Linked DNA regions of Labrenzia sp. PHM005. The protein of the gene in region 2 interacts with the protein of the main gene of each other region in a pairwise test. Links are inferred from orthologs where the notes say so. Each region holds a gene or a part of one and is shown on either strand. Other genes may lie near its edges.

Region 1 (3,909 bases), 5.6 Mb from region 2 along the record:
TTCTTTATTTAGACTTCAAAACCGCTTTGCGCCGCGAGGTTTTTCAACGGGCGTTCCGGGCGAGCGCCCACGTGCTTGATGACGCTAGCAGCGCAAATGCAGCCAAGTTCAGCTGCAGTCGTCAAAGAATAGTCCCGGGCCAGGCCGAACAGGAACCCGGAGGCAAAAAGGTCGCCGGCTCCGGTTAGATCGACAACATTATCCACGTCCTGCGCAGGGACTTTGACGGTCTCGTCGCGGGTGACAATCATTGCGCCTTCTTTGCCGAGAGTGAGCGCAGTTATGGCGCCGCTGTTGCGCGCAGCATCAATAGCGGTATCGAGATCACCGGTCTGATAGAGCGCCTTTAGTTCATGCTCATTTGCAAACATCAGATCAACAACACCGTCGGACAGCAGGCCCTTGAACTCATCGCGGTACCTGTCGACACAGAAGGAGTCCGACAGGGTTATGGCAACCTTCCGGCTGTGTTTGTGCGCGATCTCGGCGGCCGCTAAAAAGGCTTTCTTGGCTTCTTCCGGATCCCACAGATAACCTTCCATATAGGTGATCGCAGAGGCAGCAACGACATCCTCATCAACATCTGACGGGCTGAACTCTGTGCAGGCTCCGAGATAGGTGTTCATGGTTCGCTCGCCATCCGGCGTGATCAGGATCATCGACCGGGCAGTGGGCTTCCATTCACGCAGGCGCGGTGTGTTGAAGTATACACCGGTGCCGTTCATGTCGTGATAATAACTGTCGCCGAGTTCATCCTCAGCCACCTTGCCAAAGTAGGCTGGCTTACCGCCAAGGGATGCAATGCCTGCGGCCGTGTTGCCAGCACTGCCGCCCGAAACCCGCACAGTCTGCCCCATCTTGTTGAACAGTTCGACCGCTTCGTCGGTTTCGATCAGCCGCATAGAGCCTTTAACGAGATCTTCCTTTACAAGAAAATCCTCTTCCACATGGGCAAACACATCACAAATGGCATTCCCGATGCACAGGGCATCAAAACGGATCTCGGTCATTGGGTCCTCTGGGGGTCCTCTGGGATTAGGGCGTTGCCCTTAAGATTGCGGATTGGGTCTTAAGGCTCGGTTAGCTTCCGGTTCACGGATCTTGTCGCGGAAGGGACTTGCCCGGTAAACGCCGACAATTTTAAGTTCGGCGCAGAAAAACGCGAGTTCCTCAAGAGCCAGAGCGACATGCGGATCGTTCGGATGACCCTCAATGTCGGCATAAAACATGGAAGCGAAAAACTGGCCTTCCAGCTGGTAGGATTCCAGCTTGGTCATGTTGACGTTGTTTGTCGCAAATCCACCGAGCGCTTTGTAAAGCGCCGCCGGCACGTTGCGGACCCGGAAAATGAAGGTGGTGATCACTGGTTGGCCATTGTGAGCCGCTTCCATCTTGTCCCGGGATAAGATGACAAAACGTGTCGTGTTGTGCGCTTCGTCTTCGACATCTTGGCGCAGGATATCCAGCCCGTAAATCTCGGCAGCCATCTTCGGAGCGAGAGCCGCGTGTGTGGGATCTCCAAGCTCTGCAATCTGCCGTGCGGAGCCGGCCGTGTCGGCGCCGACCACGGCGGTCAAGCCAAGTTCACGTATGATGTTGCGGCACTGACCGAGTGCGTGCACATGGCTTTGGACCGTTGTCAGGCTCTCAAGCTGCGTGCCTTTGGGAGCCATGAGCTGAAACCGGATCGGCATGAAGTATTCGCCGATGATATGCAGGTTTGAGCCCGGCAAAAGGTGGTGAATGTCAGCCACACGGCCGGCCACCGAGTTTTCGATCGGGATCATCGCGAGATCCGATTTTCCCTCTGCCATTGCCGAAAAACAGTCTTCAAAGGTGGCGCAGGGAATGGCCTCGTAGTCAGGATAAACATCGCGGCACGCCATATGTGAGTTGGCGCCGGTCTCCCCCTGGAAGACGATTTTTTTCGGATTATTCATGGGTGTGTCCAGCTTCTGTGCGGCAGGGTCATAGGGTTCGGTAGGCCGCGCGGGCCCGTTCTAGATCATCGGGTGTGTTGACGTCCATTGGGGCGGAGCCAATGATCGACACATCGATCCGCATCCCCGCTTCCAGCGCACGAAGCTGTTCCAGCTTCTCGCGTTTTTCAAGTGGAGAAGGTGGTAAAGCAACAAATTGGTTCAAAGCAGCCCGTCGATAGGCATAGATGCCGATGTGGTGATAGAGCGGGCCTTCGCCGCCCGGAGCGGTGACGCGAGTGAAATAGAGCGCCCGGTGATGGCCATGGCCGTTGGGGCTTGTCACTGCTTTGACAAAGTTCGGATCGTCCCGGAAATCCGGATTGGTGAGCTCAGTCATTATGGTGCCAATATCGACGCCTGGAACAGATAGCGGAGCAAATGCCGCACGAATCGCGGCAGGTTCAATCAAGGGAACATCCCCTTGCACATTCAGCACAATGTCGAATTTTCCGTCCGGATCGGCGATATCGGCGGCTTCATGGATCCTGTCTGAGCCAGATTCGTGATCGGTGCGGGTCATAATGGCTTTGCCGCCATGGTCGTGTACGGCCTCAGCGATGCTGCTATCGTCAGTTGCCACTGCTACAGGTCCGATATCGGCATTCAAAGCCTGCTCTAGAACCCTCACAATCATAGGTTTTCCGCAGATGTCCGCCAACGGCTTGTTTGGTAGCCGTGTGGCAGATAGCCGGGCGGGAATAATGACAATGGCTGAACTCAAACCGGTCTCCTTGGGGGCGTCTGGAAGCACAAAAATGGCCAATTTCCAGGTCCGCGTCCGAATGTCGTACACGTTGTCCTTTTAAAGCTATGGACAGCAAGGTCAAAAAATTTGTAGGTTCCGGCGAAATTCGAAGAGCTGATAGGGTTCGTGACCACAAAGTTACGGGCCCGGACGCGTATGAGCTTGGAGCCGGAGAGAATGGATTCCTTTACGCTGAACAAGGCCGCAGGTGCGGTTCTTATGGTGTTGATATTGACTATGGGTGTTGGAATCGTTTCCGACATTATTTTTGAGCCGACGATTCCGGGCAAGCCGGGCTATGAAATTGTCGTCGCCTCAGCAGAAGATTCAACTTCTGAAGTAACACCTGAGCCGGATGCTGTTCCGATCGGCGAACTTATGGCGGCAGCTTCAGCATCTGCAGGTGAAAAAGTTGCGAAGAAATGCGCAGCTTGCCACACCTTTGATCAAGGTGGCGCCAACAAGGTCGGCCCGAACCTCTATGATATCATTGGCCGCAAGCCAGGTGGCGTGGACGGCGCGAAGTACTCGACCTCCATGGTTGCCTACGGTGAAGGAAATCCTGAGTGGACCTATGAGGGGCTTAACAGCTTCTTGGAGTCTCCGAAAAACTACGTCTCTGGCACATCGATGGGTTTTGCCGGCCTGCGTAAACCGGAAGACCGCGCAAACATGATTGCGTACATGCGTGAGCAATCTGATGCGCCAAAACCGTTGCCTGGCGAGTAAAGCGCAAGGCGTTTTCCTGAAGGTATAGGTAAAATTATTAGAAAGCCGGGCGAAAGTCCGGCTTTCTTCTTTTGTTTATGTAGAAAATTAATATTTGTGACGCTACGTAGTATTTGAGTTATATTGTCATAAACGACGTTTGGATCGGGTCCAGCCGGCATGAGCGGGTTACGTCAGTACTTTACATATACAAATGGTACCTGGGTCGCGTCCCTTGTCGCTGTCGTATGTTTTCTTACCGGTGTCGCTTTGACAGCGCATGTCGGAAACACGGTGCGCAGTGAGCTTGTTTCTCAAAACAAACGTGAAGCTGTCGCCAGACTGTCTGAAGTGCGCGCCCGCCTGGAAGGCGAACTCAGCCGGACAGTGGCCTATGGGTTGGGCTTACGCGCCAACGTTATCCATTTTGCAAATCAACCCTTTGAAGCTGCGCATTATGAAGCCGTTGCGGCG
Region 2 (4,115 bases):
GCGGTATCTTCCGGTGCAGCGCGGTTTGTGCTTGTTGTCGGTGTGGAGCAGATGACAACCACACCAGGCCCGGAAATCGGAAAGAACCTGCTGAAAGCGTCATATCTGAAAGAAGACGGGGATACGCCGGCCGGTTTTGCTGGGGTTTTTGGCAAGATCGCCGATTCATACTTCCAAAAATATGGCGATCAGTCTGATGCTTTGGCGAAGATTGCAGCCAAAAACCACAAGAACGGCGTGGGCAATCCCTATGCTCAGATGCGCAAGGATCTCGGCTACGATTTCTGCCGTGATGAGAGCGAAAAAAACCCGTTTGTTGCTGGTCCCTTGAAGCGGACTGATTGTTCCTTGGTCTCCGATGGCGCAGCAGCCATGATTCTAACCGACCCGGCAACGGCACTTGGTATGAAAAAGGCCGTTGCTTTCCGTGGTATGGCTCATGTCCAGGACTTCCTGCCGATGTCCAAGCGCGACATCCTGAAATTCGAAGGCTGTTCCAAAGCCTGGGGCGCTGCGCTCGGAGATGCCAGCCTTGCGATTGAAGACCTGTCATTCGTAGAAACCCACGACTGTTTCACCATCGCCGAACTGATCGAATACGAAGCGATGGGCCTGACCAAAGAAGGTGAGGGCGCAAAAGCGGTGCTGGAAGGCTGGACAGAAATGGACGGCAAGCTGCCAGTCAATCCATCTGGTGGCTTGAAAGCCAAAGGCCATCCGATCGGTGCGACCGGCGTTTCTATGCACGTGCTGACTGCCATGCAGCTGACCGGCACGGCAGGCGATATTCAGGTGAAAAACGCCGAGCTCGGCGGGATCTTCAACATGGGTGGTGCGGCCGTCGCAAACTATGTTTCGATCCTTCAGGCAATGAAGTAGATCGCATATTACCTTATGAGCAAAAAGCCGGCTTTGTAGCCGGCTTTTCTATTTGAAGATCCAAAGTTGCATACTCAGTTTCGGCGTAGCCAATCCGAGAGGCCTTTGCCGATCATATGCGGCTGATCCTCTTGGAGATAGTGAACGCCAGCACCGATGAAACGCGTTTCCAGATTTGGAAGTGTCTTTTTAAAATAGTCGACGACAGGCGCCGGATTGAGCGCACCTGGTTCTGCGTAGAAATAGAGTTTTGGCAACTCAGTTTTTGCCAGCCATTCGCCGTTCGCAGTTGTGATGGCAGTGACATCTGCGGGTTCGCCGCCAATCGGCAACATCCTTGGAAAGGTCAGGGTTGGCAGGCGGCTTTGTTCTGTTTCGAAAGGCTCCCGGTAAACCGCCCGGACGTTTTCTGATAGCGGTTTGGCAACACCCATTTCGGATAGAATGACCTCAACAAACATGTTGTCTTTCAAGATCATTTGTTCGCCGACACCTTCGGTGCGGACACCTTTGAAAAACTCACCGCCCGCACCCAGCGATTCATAATCTGGAATTGGAACTGCGGGAGCGACGATGGCTTCCATGAATGCCAAACCGCGGAAATTGGTTTCATTCTCGCGGGCATAGTGCATACCGAGTGCTGAGCCCCAGTCATGAATGACGAGCGTGATGTTCTGAAGTTCCAGAGCGTCAATGAACCCAGATACATACTTGTAGTGATCCTGGTAGGTGTATCCGATGTCCGGCTTATCGGACTTGCCCAATCCTATGAGATCGAGCGCGATGACCCGGCCCTGATCTTCCACATGGGGCATGATATTCCGCCAAAGATAAGAGGAAGTTGGATTACCGTGAATGAATAGGATCGGGTCGCCTTGCCCTTCGTCGACATAGGCGATTTTGGACCCATGAACGTCAATGAATTTGTAGTCGTAGGGCATGACGTCTGAGGTGCCCAGTGAGGCGGGGCCCGCGTGCGCGCCGGGTGCACCTTCTAAAGCTGCGGCCAGCACGATTGGTATCAGTGTTTTCGTCAAGGAATTCATCGGTAAGCCTTTCTGGTTTTGAACGCGCAGGTCACCACCTAAATCTACATATATTAAAGATGACCGGTCGTCTTGGAATTGAAGAAAATCAGTTTACTTGAATGGGGATCTCCTTTCGTTTGCCGTGTGTAGGAAAGTCAGTTGGACGGCTTCAGCATCTGGTCAAAAACTATGTTTATGAACACTCTCATAGGTTCTGAGCTGTCTGACGATTTGGCGCGCAGGATCGCGCCTTGCCAGCCGTTGTAAATGAATTGCCCAAGAACGCTTGGATCCTGCGATGGAGGCAAAGACCCATCAGCCCGTGCAGCTTCCAAACAGTCGATGTATCGCCGCTGCAGGGATGTGAAAACATGAAATAAAGCTTGGCGAATGGGCGTGTTTTCGAGTGCCAGTTCCTGAGAGAGGTTACCGGCAAAACATCCCGATTTTCCCTCATCTTGATCGAAGAGGTTGGCCCAATCTTCAAAAAGCGTCCGAAGCCGTTGCAAAGGTGGCACTTCAGAATTGGCGAGCTGAGCGTCGAGATGTTCCAGGAGGTTTTTCTCATACAGCTTCAATGCTTCAATCACAAAGGCGTCCTTGCTGTCGAAATAGTTATAGAAGGAGCCTTTGGGGACACCGGCAGCGTTGGTGATTTCTTTGACACCCGTTGCGGCCACACCTTGCGTGTAAAGCAGGTGAAAGCCTCTTTCCAACAAGATGTCTCTATTTGCAGTCGCTTTCGGCATAATATGACCAGTCGTCTCAACTGCTCTCAGATATGCCTCAGGCTCGTCGTTGTTTCAAGACGGGTCGCGGGTTTGTGATCAATGATGTTTTGTTTGATTTACTGTTGGTCTAGTGAAAAATCGGTCAGCGCCATGATTACCTTGTGTTTTTTGCACCCCTATGGTTTGACCGGCATATGAAACGAACACAAAAAGGCGCTGTTGCCGCCGGTCACAAGCTGACTGCCGAAGCAGGTGCGGCCATGCTGCGGGATGGGGGCAGCGCGGTTGACGCTGCGATAGCAGCTCTGGCTATGGCGTGCGTTTGTGAACCGGTCTTGGCGTCCCCCGGCGGTGGCGGTTTTGCCATGATCCGGGACGGCGCGAGCGGCAAGACAACTCTGCTGGACTTTTTTCCGCAAACTCCCCGGCAAAAGCGGGACGATATCGGGGACGGGTATCGAACCATCGAAGCTGACTTCGGTACCACCACACAGATCTTCCATATTGGTCCGGCAACGGTTGCAACACCTGGCTTTCTGGATGGGCTGGAGGCTTTGGCGAAGCACGGCACGCGCCTTTCGCATCAGGACCATTTCGCGCCCGCGATTTCAGCCGCAACGGGTGGCGTCGAAATCACCAGTTATCAGGCGTATCTGTCGACCGTCGTAGAACCGATTTTGATGGCGACGGAACCTTCCCGGAGCGTGTTTGCACCCAGTGGCGCCCTTCAACGAGCCGGTGAGGTTTTCTTCAATCCAGCCTTGGCGGAAACCTTCAAGAATTTAGGCCAGACAAGCTGGCGGCAGACGGAGATCCCCGAAGCCCTTCTGAAGGAACAGGGTGAAGGCGGACACATTACAGAAGCAGACCTTCGGCAGTACGGCGTTGAAGAGCGGTCACCGCTGTCGCTATCAGCCGGCAATGCCAAGTTGTTTCTAAACCCGCTCCCGGCCGCCAGCGGGACATTGATCCAATATGCGCTGAGGTACTTGGAGACGTGTGCCCCACTGTCACTTGCCAAGGCTCTGGACACGGCCGACCAGGCCAGGCTGTCGGCACGTGGTGATCTCAGTGTGTTATTAGATCATCCTTTGCGTCAGAAAGGCACAACGCACATCTCGGCCGTTGATGCGGACGGTAATGCTTGTTCCGTTACCGTATCCAACGGCACAGGCAGCGGTGAAATGGCCGGCGGATGCGGTTTCATGCTCAACAACATCCTGGGCGAAGACGACGTCAATCCAGATGGCGCCCTGGGTTGGCCAGTGAATACCCGCCCGGCTTCCATGATGTGCCCGACCCTTCTCGATATGCCGGATGGCCGGTTGATCGCACTTGGATCTGGCGGGTCCAGCCGGATCCGCTCTGCGGTTTTTCAAGCAGTCGCCCACTTAGGCCTGAATGGGGCCGACATTCATACAGCTGTTGAGGCGCCGCGCCTTCATGTTGAAGAGGGGCATCTTGATGCCGAAGCGCT

Evidence for each region. The genes of interacting proteins can lie anywhere in the genome.
Region 1: the proteins of FJ695_RS27320 (region 2) and FJ695_RS02060 interact in binary tests that used the Escherichia coli proteins (3 or more experiments, as listed by UniProt). The link is inferred for Labrenzia sp. PHM005 from one-to-one orthologs.

Annotation. Positions count from the first base shown.
Region 1 is NZ_CP041191.1:411,934-415,842, reverse strand. What follows is about bases 837-3,598. They hold FJ695_RS02060 (3-deoxy-manno-octulosonate cytidylyltransferase), read right to left. Parts: upstream 2,704-3,598; coding sequence 1,969-2,703; downstream 837-1,968. Other genes in these bases: FJ695_RS02055 (cytochrome c family protein), read left to right, coding at 2,905-3,456; FJ695_RS02065 (prephenate dehydratase), read right to left, coding at 1,050-1,940; FJ695_RS02070 (adenosine kinase), read right to left, coding at 837-1,010. In the rest of the region: more of FJ695_RS02070, read right to left, coding at 9-836; FJ695_RS02050 (diguanylate cyclase), read left to right, coding at 3,616-3,909. UniProt on the Escherichia coli protein: Activates KDO (a required 8-carbon sugar) for incorporation into bacterial lipopolysaccharide in Gram-negative bacteria.
Region 2 is NZ_CP041191.1:6,029,188-6,033,302, reverse strand. The notes cover bases 860-3,827. They hold FJ695_RS27320 (TetR/AcrR family transcriptional regulator), read right to left. Parts: upstream 2,657-3,827; coding sequence 2,063-2,656; downstream 860-2,062. Other genes in these bases: FJ695_RS27315 (gamma-glutamyltransferase), read left to right, coding at 2,833-3,827; FJ695_RS27325 (haloalkane dehalogenase), read right to left, coding at 954-1,925; FJ695_RS27330 (acetyl-CoA acetyltransferase), read left to right, coding at 860-879. Outside these bases: more of FJ695_RS27330, read left to right, coding at 1-859; more of FJ695_RS27315, read left to right, coding at 3,828-4,115. UniProt on the Escherichia coli protein: Involved in response to both electrophiles and reactive chlorine species (RCS). Represses the transcription of the nemRA-gloA operon by binding to the NemR box.